One region of the Enterobacter sp. CP102 genome, then DNA from elsewhere that is predicted to be linked to it. Evidence: predicted binding sites of a transcription regulator. Region 1 holds the regulator's gene; the other holds the start of a gene.
The links. Region 1 encodes LexA, which represses DNA repair genes until DNA is damaged. Its sites were predicted from a motif close to TNCTGTATGTACATACAGNA; they were not measured.

Region 1 (7,827 bases):
CCAGCGTAATGGGGCGAGTACCACCGCGCAGCATGGCCTGGATAGTCATCGACAGCGTGCCGGTTTTCGGATCAAGCAGACGGCCTGTACGGGAACGCCCGCCTTCCACGAAGTACTCAACGGAATAACCACGGCTGAACAGCTCGCCCAGATATTCGCGGAATACGGTGGAATAGAGCTTGTTGCCCTTGAAGGTACGACGAATAAAGAAGGCACCCAGGCGGCGGAAGATCGGCCCTGCTGGCCAGAAGTTCAGGTTAATACCGGCTGCAATGTGCGGTGGCACCAGGCCCTGATGGTAAAGCACATAGGAAAGCAGCAGGTAGTCCATATGGCTGCGGTGGCAGGGCACATAGACAATTTCGTGGCCATCATGCGCCAGCTGACGCACGCGCTCGGCGTTGTGGACGTTGATCCCCTGATAGAGACGGTTCCACGTGAAGCTCAGGATACGATCGGACAGGCGAATCATCTCGTAGGAGAAGTTCGCGGCGATCTCTTCCATCAGCGCGATGGCATTTTGCTGCGCTTTCTCGTGCGAAATTTTCTTGCTGCGCGCTTCGTCTTCCACGGCACGGGCAATAGCTTTAGACGCCAGCAGCTTATTGAACAGGTCCTGACGCGCCGGGAGGCGCGGCCCCACAGCTGCAAGACGCTGGCGCGCAAAGTGCATACGTGCCACGCGAGCCAGTTTTTGCGCGATGATTTTATCCGTACCGTGTTCGTCTGCCATGCGGCGCAGCGACACAGAAGGCGAGAAACGCACGAAGCTGTCGCGGCCAAGCCAGGACACCGCGAAGAATTTCTGGATGCCGTTGAGCATCCGCAGCGGTGGGTTTTCTTCCCCTTTTTCGCGGCCAGGGCGACGACCAAACATCACCGATACCGGCACCATCTGCACATCCAAATCTGGATTGCTGCGGTGCAAATCGAGGTAGTCGTGGAACAGCTTGATGGACTCTTCTTTTGGCGTGTAATAGGTAAACACGCGCGGCCCACCGTGGATGAACACGTAGCGCGGCAACAGCGTACCGTCGATTTCCAGCGGTTCAAGCGGATCGGGTAAATCATGCGCCAGACACTGGGCGCGGAGCGTGAGCAAGTCTGCCTTCGAGTTGTAAGGCAAAACATACATAATAGGGCGAGAGGTATCGAGCCCTAATTCCAGCGCGGGTTCAGCTGGGATAGACTTGCTTTTTACCAGAACGGTTAATGGTAAATTAAGTAATTTGTAGTAAATTCGTGGCCAGCCGGACATAAACGATGTAAAGCCTCTGGTTAATAATGCAATTGCGGCGCAAGGATAACAGAAAGCGCGCAAAATTTCTGTTGTTACCCGTCATACTTCGGGCGGCAGTAAACGCACTGTGTCTATAGTTACTGACGCTATTTCTAATAAAAGGTTCTTTTAATGGCCAATAATACCACTGGGTTAACCCGAATCATCAAAGCTGCCGGCTATTCATGGAAAGGTTTCCGTGCCGCGTGGATCAATGAAGCTGCTTTTCGTCAGGAAGGCGTTGCCGCTATCGTGGCGGTAATCATTGCCTGTTTTCTTGATGTCGATGCCATAACGCGCGTTCTTCTTATTGGTTCTGTGCTTTTGGTGATGATAGTGGAAATTCTCAATAGCGCTATTGAGGCCGTTGTTGATCGTATTGGCTCTGATTTCCATGAGCTCTCGGGTCGTGCAAAAGATATGGGCTCTGCCGCCGTGTTGCTGGCGATTATCACTGCGGTGATCACCTGGGTCACGCTGCTTTGGTCGCATTTCCGATGAGCCTCGAGGAATAATTAAGTCCCTGGTTTTTTGTGCAGTTTTTGGTTCCAAAATCGCCTTTAACTGTATATACTCACAGCATAACTGTATATACACCCAGGGGGCGGAATGAAAGCGTTAACGACCAGGCAGCAAGAGGTGTTTGATCTCATCCGGGATCATATCGGCCAGACGGGAATGCCACCTACGCGTGCGGAAATCGCGCAGCGTCTGGGCTTCCGTTCTCCAAATGCTGCTGAGGAACACCTTAAAGCGCTGGCGCGTAAAGGCGTGATTGAGATTGTTTCTGGTGCTTCACGCGGCATCCGTCTGCTGGTAGAAGAAGAGACGGGCATTCCGCTGGTTGGCCGCGTCGCGGCAGGTGAACCTTTGCTGGCACAACAGCATATTGAAGGTCACTATCAGGTCGATCCTGGCATGTTCAAACCGAGCGCGGATTTTCTGCTGCGCGTCAGCGGTATGTCCATGAAAGACATCGGTATTCTCGATGGTGATCTGCTGGCGGTTCATAAGACACAAGATGTGCGCAACGGCCAGGTAGTGGTAGCGCGTATTGATGATGAAGTCACCGTTAAGCGCCTGAAAAAACAGGGCAACACTGTGCAGCTGCTGCCGGAAAACAGCGAATTCACCCCCATCGTGGTGGATCTTCGCGAACAAAGCTTCTCCATTGAAGGTCTGGCGGTTGGCGTCATCCGCAACGGAGAATGGCTGTAATCTCTTCCTGACAGGCTACGGAACCTCCGTAGCCTGATTCATTTCTCACTCCCGGTATTTTTCATGTCACTGCTGACTGCTTCTGATAAGGCATTGTGGCGTCTTGCACTGCCGATGATTATTTCCAATATCACTGTTCCTCTTTTGGGGCTGGTCGATACGGCGGTTATTGGACATCTGGATTCACCGGTCTATCTGGGCGGCGTGGCGATTGGCGCAACGGCAACCAGCTTCCTCTTTATGCTACTGCTTTTTTTACGCATGAGCACCACCGGGCTGACGGCACAGGCGTTTGGCGCAAAAGATCCCCTACGTCTGGCACGTGCGCTGGTACAGCCGTTAATTCTGGCTCTGGGTGCGGGCGTGCTTATCGTTGTGCTGCGTACGCCACTCATTGAGCTGGCATTGCATATAGTCGGTGGCAGCGAAGCGGTGCTGGAGCAGGCACGGCGCTTCCTCGATATTCGCTGGCTAAGCGCCCCGGCATCGCTGGCAAATCTGGTTCTGCTGGGCTGGTTGTTGGGCGTCCAGTATGCCCGCGCCCCCGTTATCCTGCTGGTTGTCGGGAACGTCCTGAACATAGTGCTCGATCTCTGGCTGGTCATGGGGTTGCACATGAATGTTCAGGGCGCGGCGCTGGCAACGGCTATTGCCGAATATGGCACGCTGATTATCGGGCTGTGGATGGTCTGGCGTGTGCTGGTGATGCGGGGCATAACACCTGCGCTGCTGAAGGCCGCCTGGCGCGGCAATATCCGCAAGCTGCTGGCGCTTAACCGGGATATCATGCTGCGCTCGCTGTTACTGCAACTGTGCTTTGGTGCGCTGACCGTCTTTGGTGCGCGGCTTGGCCAGGAAATCGTTGCCGTCAACGCGGTGCTGATGACGCTGCTAACCTTTACCGCTTACGCCCTCGACGGCTTTGCCTATGCGGTAGAAGCCCATTCCGGGCAAGCGTATGGCGCGCGTGAAAGCGGGCAATTGCAGGATGTCTGGCGCGCCGCATGTCGGCAGGCTGGGCTGGTGGCGCTGGCATTTGCGCTCATCTACGCCTGCTTTGGTGAGCATATTGTTGCGCTGCTCACGTCATTACCTGCACTGCGTGAGCTGGCAAGCCACTACATCATCTGGCAGGTGATCTTACCGGTTGTGGGCGTCTGGTGTTATTTACTCGATGGGATGTTTATTGGCGCAACGCGTGGCGCGGAAATGCGTAACAGTATGGCGGTCGCGGCGGCTGGGTTTGGTTTAACCCTGCTCACGGTACCGTATCTGGGGAATCATGGGTTATGGCTGGCCCTTGCAGTCTTTCTTCTTTTGCGTGGCCTCTCGCTGGCGTTTATCTGGCATCGGCACTGGAGAAAAAATACCTGGTTTTCATCCCGTCACGATCTTTCATGATGGTAAAAGATTCTGAATAATTCCATGAGTGCCAGATGCTCAACTAAAATTATTATCACGTCCAGCATGAAATGAAGGTTTCGGGCGGCCCTTTCACTCTTTAACGATGAGGACCTGATGATGAATAAAGACGAAATCAGCGGCAACTGGAAACAGTTCAAAGGTAAAGCGAAAGAGCAATCGGGTAAGCTGACCGATGACGATATGACGGTCATCGAAGGTAAGCGCGATCAGCTTGTCGGTAAAATTCAGGAACGCTATGGCTACGCCAAAGATCAGGCGGAGAAAGAAGTCGGCGACTGGGAAAAGCGTAACGACTATCGCTGGTAGACCGGTATTACCCGCAAGTACAAGGATGTACACCCTGAGGGCGGCCCTGAGCCGCCTTATCTTTTGTCGTTAGCGCGGTTTTTTCTTTACCAGGATGGAGTGGTCATGCTGGCAGGCATCCTGATGGCTGCATGATTCGACCTCCACGCACGCAGAGCATAATCCGTGTGCTTCAATCACATTATGGCGCAGGGCGAAGCCCATTTTGGCTGCCAGCGTATGCATAATGTCTTCAACACCTTCCGCACACTCTTCTTTCACCACGCCACAGCGGTCGCAGATAAACATGGCCGAGGTGTGGGTCGGCTGATCAAACAAATGGCACAGCACATAGCTGTTTGTTGATTCGACCTTGTGCACAAAGCCCTGCTCCAGCAGGAAATCCAGCGCGCGATAGACGGTAGGCGGCTTGGCCTGCGGCTCGCTTTCGCGCAGCAGGTCGAGTAAATCATACGCACTGATGGCGCCCTGTTGCAGGCTCATCAGACGCAATACCTCAAGGCGCTGTGGGGTCAGGCGCACATTGCGTTGCGCACAGAGCTTCTCAGCTTGCGCCAGCAGCTCTTTTGTGGACTTATCCATTTAGCACCTCGGCTGTCTATGGGATGGAAAACCCTCACTTTATCATGTTCTGTTAAAAACACCGAGAGCCGCCAGGTGTGCTATACCTGACGCATCGCAATCCGGGGAAACACGTAATGAAAAGACCTGACTGTATTCGACACTGGCGCGATGTCGAAGGCGCTGATGATTCCACTTATCCCGACAGCACTGAGCGTTTTTCCATTGGCGCGCCGCTGGCCCGTAAACTTGGCCTGGGGCGGATTGGTATCCATCACGAGCGCCTGCCTCCCGGGCGGCGTACGTCGTATCCCCATGCGGAAAGCGACGAAGAGGAGTTTATCTATGTGCTGGAAGGCTACCCGGAGGTCTGGATAAATGGCTATCTGTGGAAGCTGGAGCCGGGTGATAGCGTGGGGTTTCCGGCCGGAACCGGGGTGTGCCATACCTTTATCAACAATACGGATGAAGAGGTCCGGCTGCTGGTCGTTGGCGAGGCCAACAAAAAGCACAACCGCATCTATTATCCGCTGAATCCGGTTTATGCCGCCACGCGGGAAGACCGGTGGGTAGACCATCCGCCGCAGTTTTTTGGCCCGCACGATGGAAAACCTGGGCGAAAATAATTTCCTCTTCTATAAATATTGAGGGCCATCACAAAAAACAACAGGCCTGTTGGTGATTTAACTTAGGGAAATAGCGGGTCTTTTTGTACTTATTCACAGCAATAGTTCGTTCCTGTTTGGGTGATAACAGACAGGGGTTATTTCATAACAGACTATAAGACGAGCATACTGTGAAGAAACATTTTAAATTTTCGGTGGTTAGCATCGCTGTCTCCTTGTTTATGGCAAATCAGGCGGGAGCAGCCAATACCTGGACAGAAGCGCGTAGTGACGCGATGGGTGGCACGGGCGTAGCGGCAGGCAGCTATGGCAGCGGGGTGTTAATCAACCCGGCATTGCTGGCAAAAGCGAAACCTGACGATGATGTCACCCTTATTTTACCCTCCATTGGTGCGCAGATTTCTGATAAGGACAATCTGCGGGATAAGATTGATGACATCAGCGATGACGTGAACCGTTATCGCAGCACGCTGGATAGCATCAATCTTATCGATCTGTTAAATCCTCTTAGCCCTGCATCGCGGGAAGTTTCTTCTGCAGCAGGCGACCTGGCCGATCAGCTGGACTCACTGAAAGGAAAAACCGCCAGCGGTAAAGCAGGTGGTGGGATCGCTGTAAGCATTCCTAATGATGTGCTCTCGGTGGCATTTGTGGCAAAAGCCAACGCGCGTGCACGCGTGAGTTCTTACATCGATCAGGGCGATACCGACAAACTGCGGGCAGTGGAAGCCGCGCCATCTGCTGTGTTTGGCGTTGACCCGAACGATTTGAAATCAAAAGGTTTTGGCCGTGCGGCAATTGTTTCAGACTACGGCGTGGCGGTGGCTCGTCAGTTTGATATCAGCGGCGTGCCAGTGTCTGTGGGGATCACCCCGAAGCTGCAACAAACCTGGCTGTATAACTACACGGTGTCTATCTACAACTTCAACAGCGATGACATCAACAGCAGCCGTTACCGTAATGATGACACCGGGTTTAACGTCGATGCGGGTATTGCCGCTGACTTTGGTGATAACTGGACCGTCGGCCTGACCGGGCATAACCTCTTCTCGCGCGATATCGACACTAAAGAGGTGGACGGCGTGCGCGATACCTACCAGATAAGCCCAGTTGTTACTGCAGGTGCAGCTTGGCATACCGATCTTCTGACCCTGACCGCGGATGGCGATCTGACGGAAACCAAAGGCTTTAAAAGCGAAGAGAACTCTCAGTACGTGGGCGTAGGTGCAGAAGTCACTCCGCTGAGCTGGCTGGCTGTTCGCGCCGGTTACCGGGCTGACGTCAAGAATAACGACAGCAACGTCTTTACGGCGGGTGTCGGGTTCGCGCCGCTCAACACGGTACATGTCGACCTGATGGGCCTGTACGGTGAAGACGAAACCTGGGGGGCGGGAGCACAGCTGACGCTGACATTCTAAAGTGCACCGGAGGCGCTGCGCCTCCGGCTTTTCTTTGTGCTATAGTAGCGCCCCTTTTCCACCAGATGCTTAAAACTTAGCCATGTCGTCAGAATCACAGACTGTTTTTCCTGCACACCGTTTCTCCATTGCGCCGATGCTCGACTGGACGGACAGACACTGCCGCTACTTCCTGCGTCAGCTCTCCCGCCACACGTTGCTGTACACCGAAATGGTGACAACCGGCGCGATCATTCACGGGAAGGGCGACTATCTGGCGTACAGCGAAGAAGAACATCCGGTTGCATTGCAGCTTGGCGGGAGCGATCCGGCCGCGCTGGCGCAGTGCGCGAAGCTGGCTGAGGAACGGGGTTACGACGAGATTAACCTCAACGTCGGCTGCCCGTCCGATCGCGTGCAGAACGGCATGTTCGGCGCGTGCCTGATGGGCAATGCGCAGCTGGTCGCAGACTGCATCAAAGCGATGCGTGATGTCGTCTCCATACCGGTAACGGTCAAAACCCGTATCGGTATCGACGATCAGGACAGCTATGAATTCCTGTGTGACTTCATCAATACCGTTGCCGGAAAAGGCGAGTGCGAGATGTTTATCATCCATGCGCGTAAAGCCTGGCTTTCTGGCCTTAGCCCGAAAGAGAACCGCGAAATTCCACCGCTGGACTACCCGCGCGTCTATCAACTGAAGCGTGATTTCCCGCAGCTGACGATGTCGATTAACGGCGGAATTAAATCGCTGGAAGAAGCCAAAGTGCATCTCGACCATATGGATGGTGTGATGGTGGGCCGTGAGGCGTACCAGAACCCGGGCATCCTGGCGACGGTTGACCGTGAAATCTATGGTGTGGAAGGTGCTGATACGGATCCTGTTTCGGTGGTGCGAGCCATGTATCCGTACATTGAACGCGAGCTGAGCAACGGTACCTACCTTGGCCACATTACCCGCCACATGCTTGGCCTGTTCCAGGGGATCCCGGGGGCGCGTCAGTGGCGTCGT
Region 2 (7,827 bases), 1.3 Mb from region 1:
AAGGCGACTTATCGCCGCCTTTATTTACGTTTGTTACTGACTTGTAAAGATTATTTACCTGTTTCAGCCAGCCCATCAAGGTAACGTTCAGCGTCCAGCGCGGCCATACAGCCGGTGCCGGCAGAGGTGATCGCCTGACGGTAAATATGGTCCATCACGTCACCCGCAGCGAAGACTCCCGGGATACTGGTCTGGGTCGCGTTGCCGTGAATACCGGACTGCACTTTAATGTAGCCGTTTTCCAGCTCAAGCTGACCGTCAAAGATAGCGGTATTCGGGCTATGGCCGATAGCCACAAACAGACCTGCCACTTCCAGTGATTCCTCGTGGTCGGTGTTCTGCGTATCGCGGATGCGCAGGCCAGCAACGCCCATCTGATCGCCTGTCACTTCTTCCAGAGTACGGTTGGTGTGCAGCACGATATTGCCGCTCGCCACTTTATCCATCAGACGTTTGATCAGGATCTTCTCTGCGCGGAAGGTGTCGCGGCGATGGATCAGATGCACTTCAGAGGCGATGTTCGCCAGATACAGCGCTTCTTCTACTGCGGTGTTACCGCCACCGATAACCGCGACTTTCTGGTTACGGTAGAAGAAACCGTCACAGGTTGCACAGGCAGAAACGCCACGGCCTTTGAACGCTTCTTCAGACGGCAGTCCGAGGTAACGCGCAGAAGCACCCGTCGCGATAATCAGCGCATCACAGGTGTACTCACCGCTGTCGCCTGTCAGGCGGAAAGGTCGGTTTTGCAGGTCGACCTTGTTGATGTGATCGAACAGAATTTCGGTTTCGAATTTGGTCGCATGTTCGTGCATACGCTCCATCAGCAGCGGCCCGGTCAGGTCGTTCGGGTCGCCTGGCCAGTTTTCTACTTCAGTCGTGGTGGTCAACTGACCGCCTTTTTCCATACCGGTAATCAAAACCGGTTGCAGGTTAGCGCGTGCAGCATAGACCGCCGCGGTATATCCCGCAGGTCCAGAACCAAGAATTAGCAGCTTACTGTGTTTGGCCGTGCCCATGAGATCCCCATTGTTGTTGGCAGACATTTGGCAGGATTGTAGGGAATTTGTTGCCGTAAAAAAAGAGCACAGCAATTTTGATATCGATATGTGCAATAGACACTGGCGATGGATTGAGCGCTATAACATAACGCTTTCTACTGAAAACCGGTCGATTATAAGGCAATAAAATGAGGATTAATGGCCAGTCGTTATGAATATCCGGCATGTTGTACTAAAAATCGATGTTTTGCTTTGACAATCCCCTGCGCTTTTGCGAAAACATTGAAGGAAGAAAAAAACCGCGTTAACAGTGTGTCGCATAGACATGCACGTAAATGCCATTTTTACCGGGTCAGTGAAATCTACGCATGGTGTGGACAGACGCCATACGTGATGTCGGTGGCGGCCATTTCAGGCACCGGTCTTCTTACCGTAGAACCCGAATCCGCATCGCGCATATTACATAATCAGGCGATGTGATGAATAACGGGTACAGGCTCTGAACAGTGATGTGCACAGGGTCCAGGCAGGAGTAGGGAAGGAATACAGAGAGACAATAATAATGGTAGATAGCAAGAAGCGCCCTGGCAAAGATCTCGACCGTATCGATCGTAACATTCTTAATGAATTGCAAAAGGATGGGCGTATTTCCAACGTCGAGCTTTCAAAACGTGTGGGACTTTCCCCGACGCCGTGCCTTGAGCGTGTGCGCCGACTGGAAAGACAGGGTTTTATTCAGGGCTATACGGCTCTGCTGAACCCGCATTATCTGGATGCCTCACTTCTGGTATTTGTTGAGATTACTCTGAATCGTGGTGCGCCGGATGTGTTTGAGCAATTTAACGCCGCTGTACAAAAACTTGAAGAAATTCAAGAGTGTCATCTGGTTTCCGGTGATTTCGACTACCTGTTGAAAACCCGTGTGCCTGATATGTCCGCCTACCGTAAGCTGCTGGGTGAAACCCTGCTGCGTCTGCCAGGCGTGAACGACACCCGTACTTATGTGGTGATGGAAGAGGTCAAACAGAGCAATCGTCTGGTTATTAAGACGCGCTAACACGGAACAGGTGCAAAATCAGCGTAGTTTGATTACACTCCTGTTAATCCATACAGCAACAGTGCCGGGGATACCCGGCGCTGTTGTCCGTTTTAGCAAACAGGCAGGACATGCCTGATACCTGGAGAGCCTTTCTTGAGCCAGGAATATACTGAAGACAAAGAAGTCACACTATCGAAGCTAAGCAGCGGACGTCGACTCCTTGAGGCGTTGCTGATTGTTATTGCCCTTTTTGCCGTCTGGCTGATGGCAGCCTTACTCAGTTTTAATCCCTCAGATCCGAGCTGGTCGCAAACCGCATGGCATGAGCCTATCCATAATTTAGGTGGCACGCCCGGCGCCTGGCTTGCGGACACCCTGTTTTTCATCTTCGGTGTCATGGCCTATACCATCCCGGTGATCATCATCGGTGGCTGCTGGTTTGCCTGGCGTCATCGTCAGAATGATGAATACATCGATTATTTCGCGGTTTCGCTGCGCCTGATTGGCGCCCTGGCGCTGATCCTGACCTCCTGCGGGTTGGCGGCAATTAACGCCGACGATATCTGGTATTTCGCGTCCGGTGGGGTGATTGGCAGCCTGCTGAGCACCGCGCTGCAACCGATGCTGCACAGCAGCGGCGGCACCATTACGCTGCTCTGTATCTGGGCAGCGGGACTAACGCTGTTTACCGGCTGGTCATGGGTGAGCATTGCCGAAAAACTCGGCAGTCTGATCCTGAATATTCTGACGTTTGCCAGCAACCGTACCCGTCGTGATGATACCTGGGTAGATGAAGACGAATATGAAGATGAGGACGAAGAAGATACCGCTTCAGCTCCGCATCGAGAATCTCGCCGCGCGCGTATTCTGCGTGGCGCACTGGCGCGCCGTAAACGCGTGGCCGAAAAATTTGCTAATCCGTTAGGACGTAAAACCGATGCCGCGCTCTTCTCCGGCAAACGCATGGATGATGACGAACAGGTTGAATACCGTGCTGCGGGGACTCCTGTTGACCCTGATGATGTGCTCTTCTCTGGCAGTCGTGCCATGCCGGGTGATTACGACGAATATGACCCGTTATTAAATGGTCATTCGGTTACCGAACCTGTCGCAGCTGCTGCTGCGGCAACCACAGCCGCTCAGGCTTATGCTGCGCCTGTTGAGGCAGTCATGCCTTCCGCGCCGGTGTATGAGCCAGAGCCTGTTGTCCAGCAACCTGCGGTTGAGTGGCAAGAAGCGCCAGTCATTCCTGCGCATCAGCCGGTTATTGCCCCTGAACCGCAAAGCTATGCGCCAGCACAGCCGCAGGAACAGGAACAGTGGCAGCAGCCGTACCAGCCAGAACCGCAATACGCGCCGCAGCCATACGCAGAGTATGAAGCGCCGGTGTCTCAGCCTTATCAGGAATATGCGCCAGTTGAGCCTGCTCAGCCGTACGTTGAGCCGCAAGCTGAACCACAGGTTGAAGTGGAAGAGGTCAAACCGACTCGCCCACCAATGTACTATTTTGAAGAAGTTGAAGAACGCCGCGCGCGTGAGCGCGAACAGCTGGCCGCCTGGTATCAGCCCGTACCGGAACCGGTACAAGAACCCGCCACCAGGGCTCCTTCCGTTTCGGTACCGCCAGTCGATCCTACACCGGTTGTGGCGCCGGTTGCGGAAAGCGTGAAGCACGCGACCGCGGCAGCAGCAGTGGCTGCGCCTGTCTTTAGCCTGGCATCCGGTGGCGCGCCGCGTCCACAGGTGAAAGAGGGTATTGGCCCGCAGCTTCCTCGTCCTAATCGCGTGCGTGTTCCTACCCGCCGTGAGCTGGCGTCCTATGGCATCAAATTACCTTCTCAGCGTATGGCTGAGGAGAAAGCGCGTGAATCTGAGTACGAAGATGACGCCGATGAGATGCAGCAGGATGAGCTGGCACGTCAGTTTGCTGCACAACAGCAGCAGCGTTATGGCGAAGAGTATCAACACGAAGCCCGGCCGACTCATGTTCATGAAGACGATGAAGACGACGCGGCCGAAGCTGAGTTAGCGCGCCAGTTTGCTGCCACTCAGCAGCAACGCTATTCCGGTGAGCAGCCTGCGGGAGCAAATCCGTTCTCGTTATCTGATTTCGAATTCTCGCCAATGAAAGATTTGGTTGATGATGGCCCGAGCGAACCGTTATTCACCCCAGGCGTGATGCCTGAAACGCAAACTGCGTACCAGCAGCCTGCACCTGCGCCGCATGTGCAGCAGCCAGCGCCACAGGCTTATGCGCAGCCGCAACAGCCTCAGCACGCGCCGCAGTTCCAGCAGCCACCGGCACAGCCGAAGGAAAGCCTGATTCACCCGCTTCTGATGCGTAACGGGGACAGCCGTCCGCTGCAACGCCCAAGCACGCCGCTGCCGTCGCTGGATCTGTTAACGCCGCCTCCGTCAGAAGTTGAACCGGTAGATACCTTTGCGTTGGAACAGATGGCGCGTCTTGTGGAAGCGCGTCTGGCTGATTTCCGCATTAAAGCGGACGTAGTGAACTATTCCCCTGGTCCGGTTATCACCCGTTTCGAACTGAATCTGGCACCTGGAGTTAAAGCCGCGCGAATTTCTAACCTCTCCCGTGACCTGGCGCGCTCGTTGTCGACCGTTGCGGTGCGTGTGGTGGAAGTTATCCCGGGCAAACCTTATGTCGGCCTGGAGCTGCCAAATAAGAAACGCCAGACCGTTTATCTGCGTGAAGTGCTGGATAACGCCAAATTCCGTGAGAATCCATCGCCGTTGAGCGTGGTGTTGGGCAAAGATATCGCAGGCGAGCCTGTGGTAGCCGACCTCGCGAAAATGCCGCACCTGCTGGTGGCGGGTACGACGGGCTCGGGTAAGTCAGTCGGTGTGAACGCCATGATCCTGAGTATGCTCTACAAAGCGCAGCCGGAAGATGTGCGTTTCATCATGATCGACCCGAAAATGCTGGAACTCTCTGTTTATGAAGGTATCCCGCATCTGCTGACGGAAGTGGTCACCGACATGAAGGACGCTGCTAACGCCCTGCGCTGGAGCGTTAATGAGATGGAGCGTCGCTATAAGTTAATGTCGGCTCTCGGCGTACGTAACCTGGCCGGTTATAACGAGAAGATCGCTGAAGCAGTACGTATGGGGCGCCCGATTCCGGATCCTTACTGGAAGCCGGGTGACAGCATGGATGCCCAGCATCCGGTGCTGGAAAAACTGCCTTATATCGTCGTGCTGGTAGACGAATTCGCTGACCTGATGATGACTGTCGGTAAGAAAGTCGAAGAGTTGATTGCCCGTCTGGCGCAGAAAGCGCGTGCTGCCGGTATTCACCTTGTACTGGCGACGCAGCGTCCATCCGTGGACGTCATCACGGGTCTGATTAAAGCGAACATCCCAACGCGTATCGCGTTTACCGTTTCGAGTAAAATTGACTCGCGTACCATCCTCGACCAGGGCGGCGCAGAGTCGCTGTTGGGTATGGGTGATATGCTTTACTCCGGCCCGAACTCCACCTCGCCAGTGCGTGTCCACGGTGCATTCGTCCGCGATGAGGAAGTTCACGCGGTGGTGCAGGACTGGAAAGCGCGTGGTCGTCCGCAGTACGTGGATGGCATTACCTCTGACACTGAAAGTGAAGGCGGTGGCGGTGGCTTTGACGGTGGTGAAGAGCTGGATCCGTTATTCGATCAGGCGGTTAACTTCGTGACTGAAAAACGTAAAGCATCTATTTCCGGGGTGCAGCGTCAGTTCCGTATCGGCTACAACCGCGCGGCCCGCATCATCGAGCAGATGGAAGCGCAGGGCATCGTGAGCGAGCAGGGGCATAATGGTAACCGTGAGGTGCTGGCTCCGCCGCCGTTTGATTGACCCTTCAGCGATTGCAAAGAAGGGTAAATCAGCCAAAATTAAGCATTTTCTTCTGTCGCCTGCCTGCGGGCAGGTTCACAATAGACGACAGAACCCCATATCGGGATGACGTATTTTAAGGAATAACAATGAAAAAATTCGCAATCGCCTGTGCATTACTGACCAGTTTTGTTGCCAGCAGCGTCTGGGCTGATGCAGCCAGCGACCTTAAAAGCCGACTGGATAAAGTAAGTAGCTTCCACGCCAGCTTCACCCAAAAAGTGACTGACGGCAGCGGTAACGCGGTGCAGGAAGGTCAGGGGGACTTGTGGGTAAAACGCCCGAATCTGTTTAACTGGCACATGACACAGCCGGATGAAAGTATTCTGGTGTCAGATGGTAAAACCTTGTGGTTCTTCAACCCGTTTGTTGAGCAGGCAACTGCCACCTGGCTGAAAGATGCCACCAGTAATACCCCGTTTATGCTGATTGCCCGTAACCAGTCCAGCGACTGGCAGCAGTACAACATCAAACAAAATGGTGATGAGTTTGTTCTGACGCCGAAAGGCAGCAACGGTAACCTGAAACAGTTCACCATTAACGTGAGCACCAACGGAACCATTAATCAGTTTGGTGCGGTTGAGCAGGACGATCAGCGTAGCAGTTACCAGCTCAAATCCCAGCAAAACGGCGCTGTCGATGCATCAAAATTCACCTTTACCCCGCCGCAGGGCGTAACGGTGGACGACCAACGCAATAAGTAAGAGGCGTGAGTGAGCAACCTGTCGCTCGATTTTTCAGATAATGCGTTTCAACCTCTGGCCGCTCGTATGCGGCCAGAAAATTTAGCGCAGTACATTGGTCAGCAGCATCTGCTGGCTGCGGGTAAGCCGTTGCCGCGTGCTATCGAAGCCGGGCATCTGCACTCCATGATTTTGTGGGGCCCACCGGGCACGGGAAAAACGACGCTCGCAGAAGTGATCGCCCGCTATGCGAACGCCGATGTTGAACGCATTTCCGCAGTGACCTCCGGTGTGAAGGAGATCCGCGAAGCTATCGAGCGAGCAAGGCAGAACCGCAATGCCGGACGCCGTACTATCCTCTTCGTCGATGAAGTCCACCGTTTCAATAAGAGCCAGCAGGATGCATTCCTGCCGCACATTGAAGATGGCACCATTTTCTTTATTGGCGCGACGACCGAAAATCCCTCCTTTGAACTGAACTCGGCACTGCTTTCCCGTGCACGTGTTTATCTGCTCAAATCGCTGACAACCGACGATATCGAAAAGGTTCTCACTCAGGCGATGGAAGACAAGGCCCGGGGTTATGGCGGGCAGGATATCGTTCTGCCGGACGAAACGCGGCTTGCGATTGCGGAGCTGGTCAATGGGGATGCGCGCCGTGCGTTAAACACGCTGGAAATGATGGCTGATATGGCCGAAGTGGATGATTCCGGTAAGCGTGTACTGAAACCTGAACTGCTTACTGAAATTGCCGGTGAACGCAGCGCGCGTTTCGATAACAAAGGCGATCGTTTTTACGATCTGATCTCGGCCCTGCACAAGTCGGTGCGAGGCAGTGCACCTGATGCAGCACTGTACTGGTATGCACGGATCATTAGTGCCGGTGGCGATCCGCTGTACGTCGCTCGCCGCTGTCTGGCCATTGCATCGGAAGATGTCGGTAATGCCGATCCCCGCGCGATGCAGGTTGCGATTTCAGCCTGGGATTGCTTTACCCGCGTGGGGCCAGCAGAAGGGGAGCGGGCAATCGCGCAGGCGATAGTTTATCTGGCCTGTGCGCCGAAAAGTAATGCTGTCTATACCGCGTTTAAAGCGGCGATGGCGGATGCGCGTGAACGCCCGGACTATGACGTGCCGGTTCATCTGCGTAATGCACCGACCAAACTGATGAAAGAGATGGGTTACGGGCAGGAGTACCGATACGCCCACG

Region 2: N1249_RS07325 (DNA translocase FtsK 4TM domain-containing protein) is a predicted target of LexA. The motif match lies at 2,097-2,116, and genes of this name have one in related genera.

What each region holds. Positions count from the first base shown of each region.
Region 1 covers NZ_CP104014.1:281,361-289,187, forward strand. The annotation lists gene plsB (glycerol-3-phosphate 1-O-acyltransferase PlsB) at 1-1,258, opposite strand, end outside; gene N1249_RS01315 (diacylglycerol kinase) at 1,412-1,780, shown strand; gene lexA (transcriptional repressor LexA) at 1,889-2,497, shown strand; gene dinF (MATE family efflux transporter DinF) at 2,561-3,898, shown strand; gene N1249_RS01330 (CsbD family protein) at 4,019-4,228, shown strand; gene zur (zinc uptake transcriptional repressor Zur) at 4,298-4,810, opposite strand; gene N1249_RS01340 (cupin domain-containing protein) at 4,927-5,415, shown strand; gene traF (conjugal transfer protein TraF) at 5,586-6,833, shown strand; gene dusA (tRNA dihydrouridine(20/20a) synthase DusA) at 6,916-7,827, shown strand, end outside.
Region 2 covers NZ_CP104014.1:1,563,555-1,571,381, forward strand. The annotation lists gene trxB (thioredoxin-disulfide reductase) at 51-1,019, opposite strand; gene lrp (leucine-responsive transcriptional regulator Lrp) at 1,564-2,058, shown strand; gene N1249_RS07325 (DNA translocase FtsK 4TM domain-containing protein) at 2,194-5,895, shown strand; gene lolA (outer membrane lipoprotein chaperone LolA) at 6,024-6,638, shown strand; gene rarA (replication-associated recombination protein RarA) at 6,648-7,827, shown strand, end outside.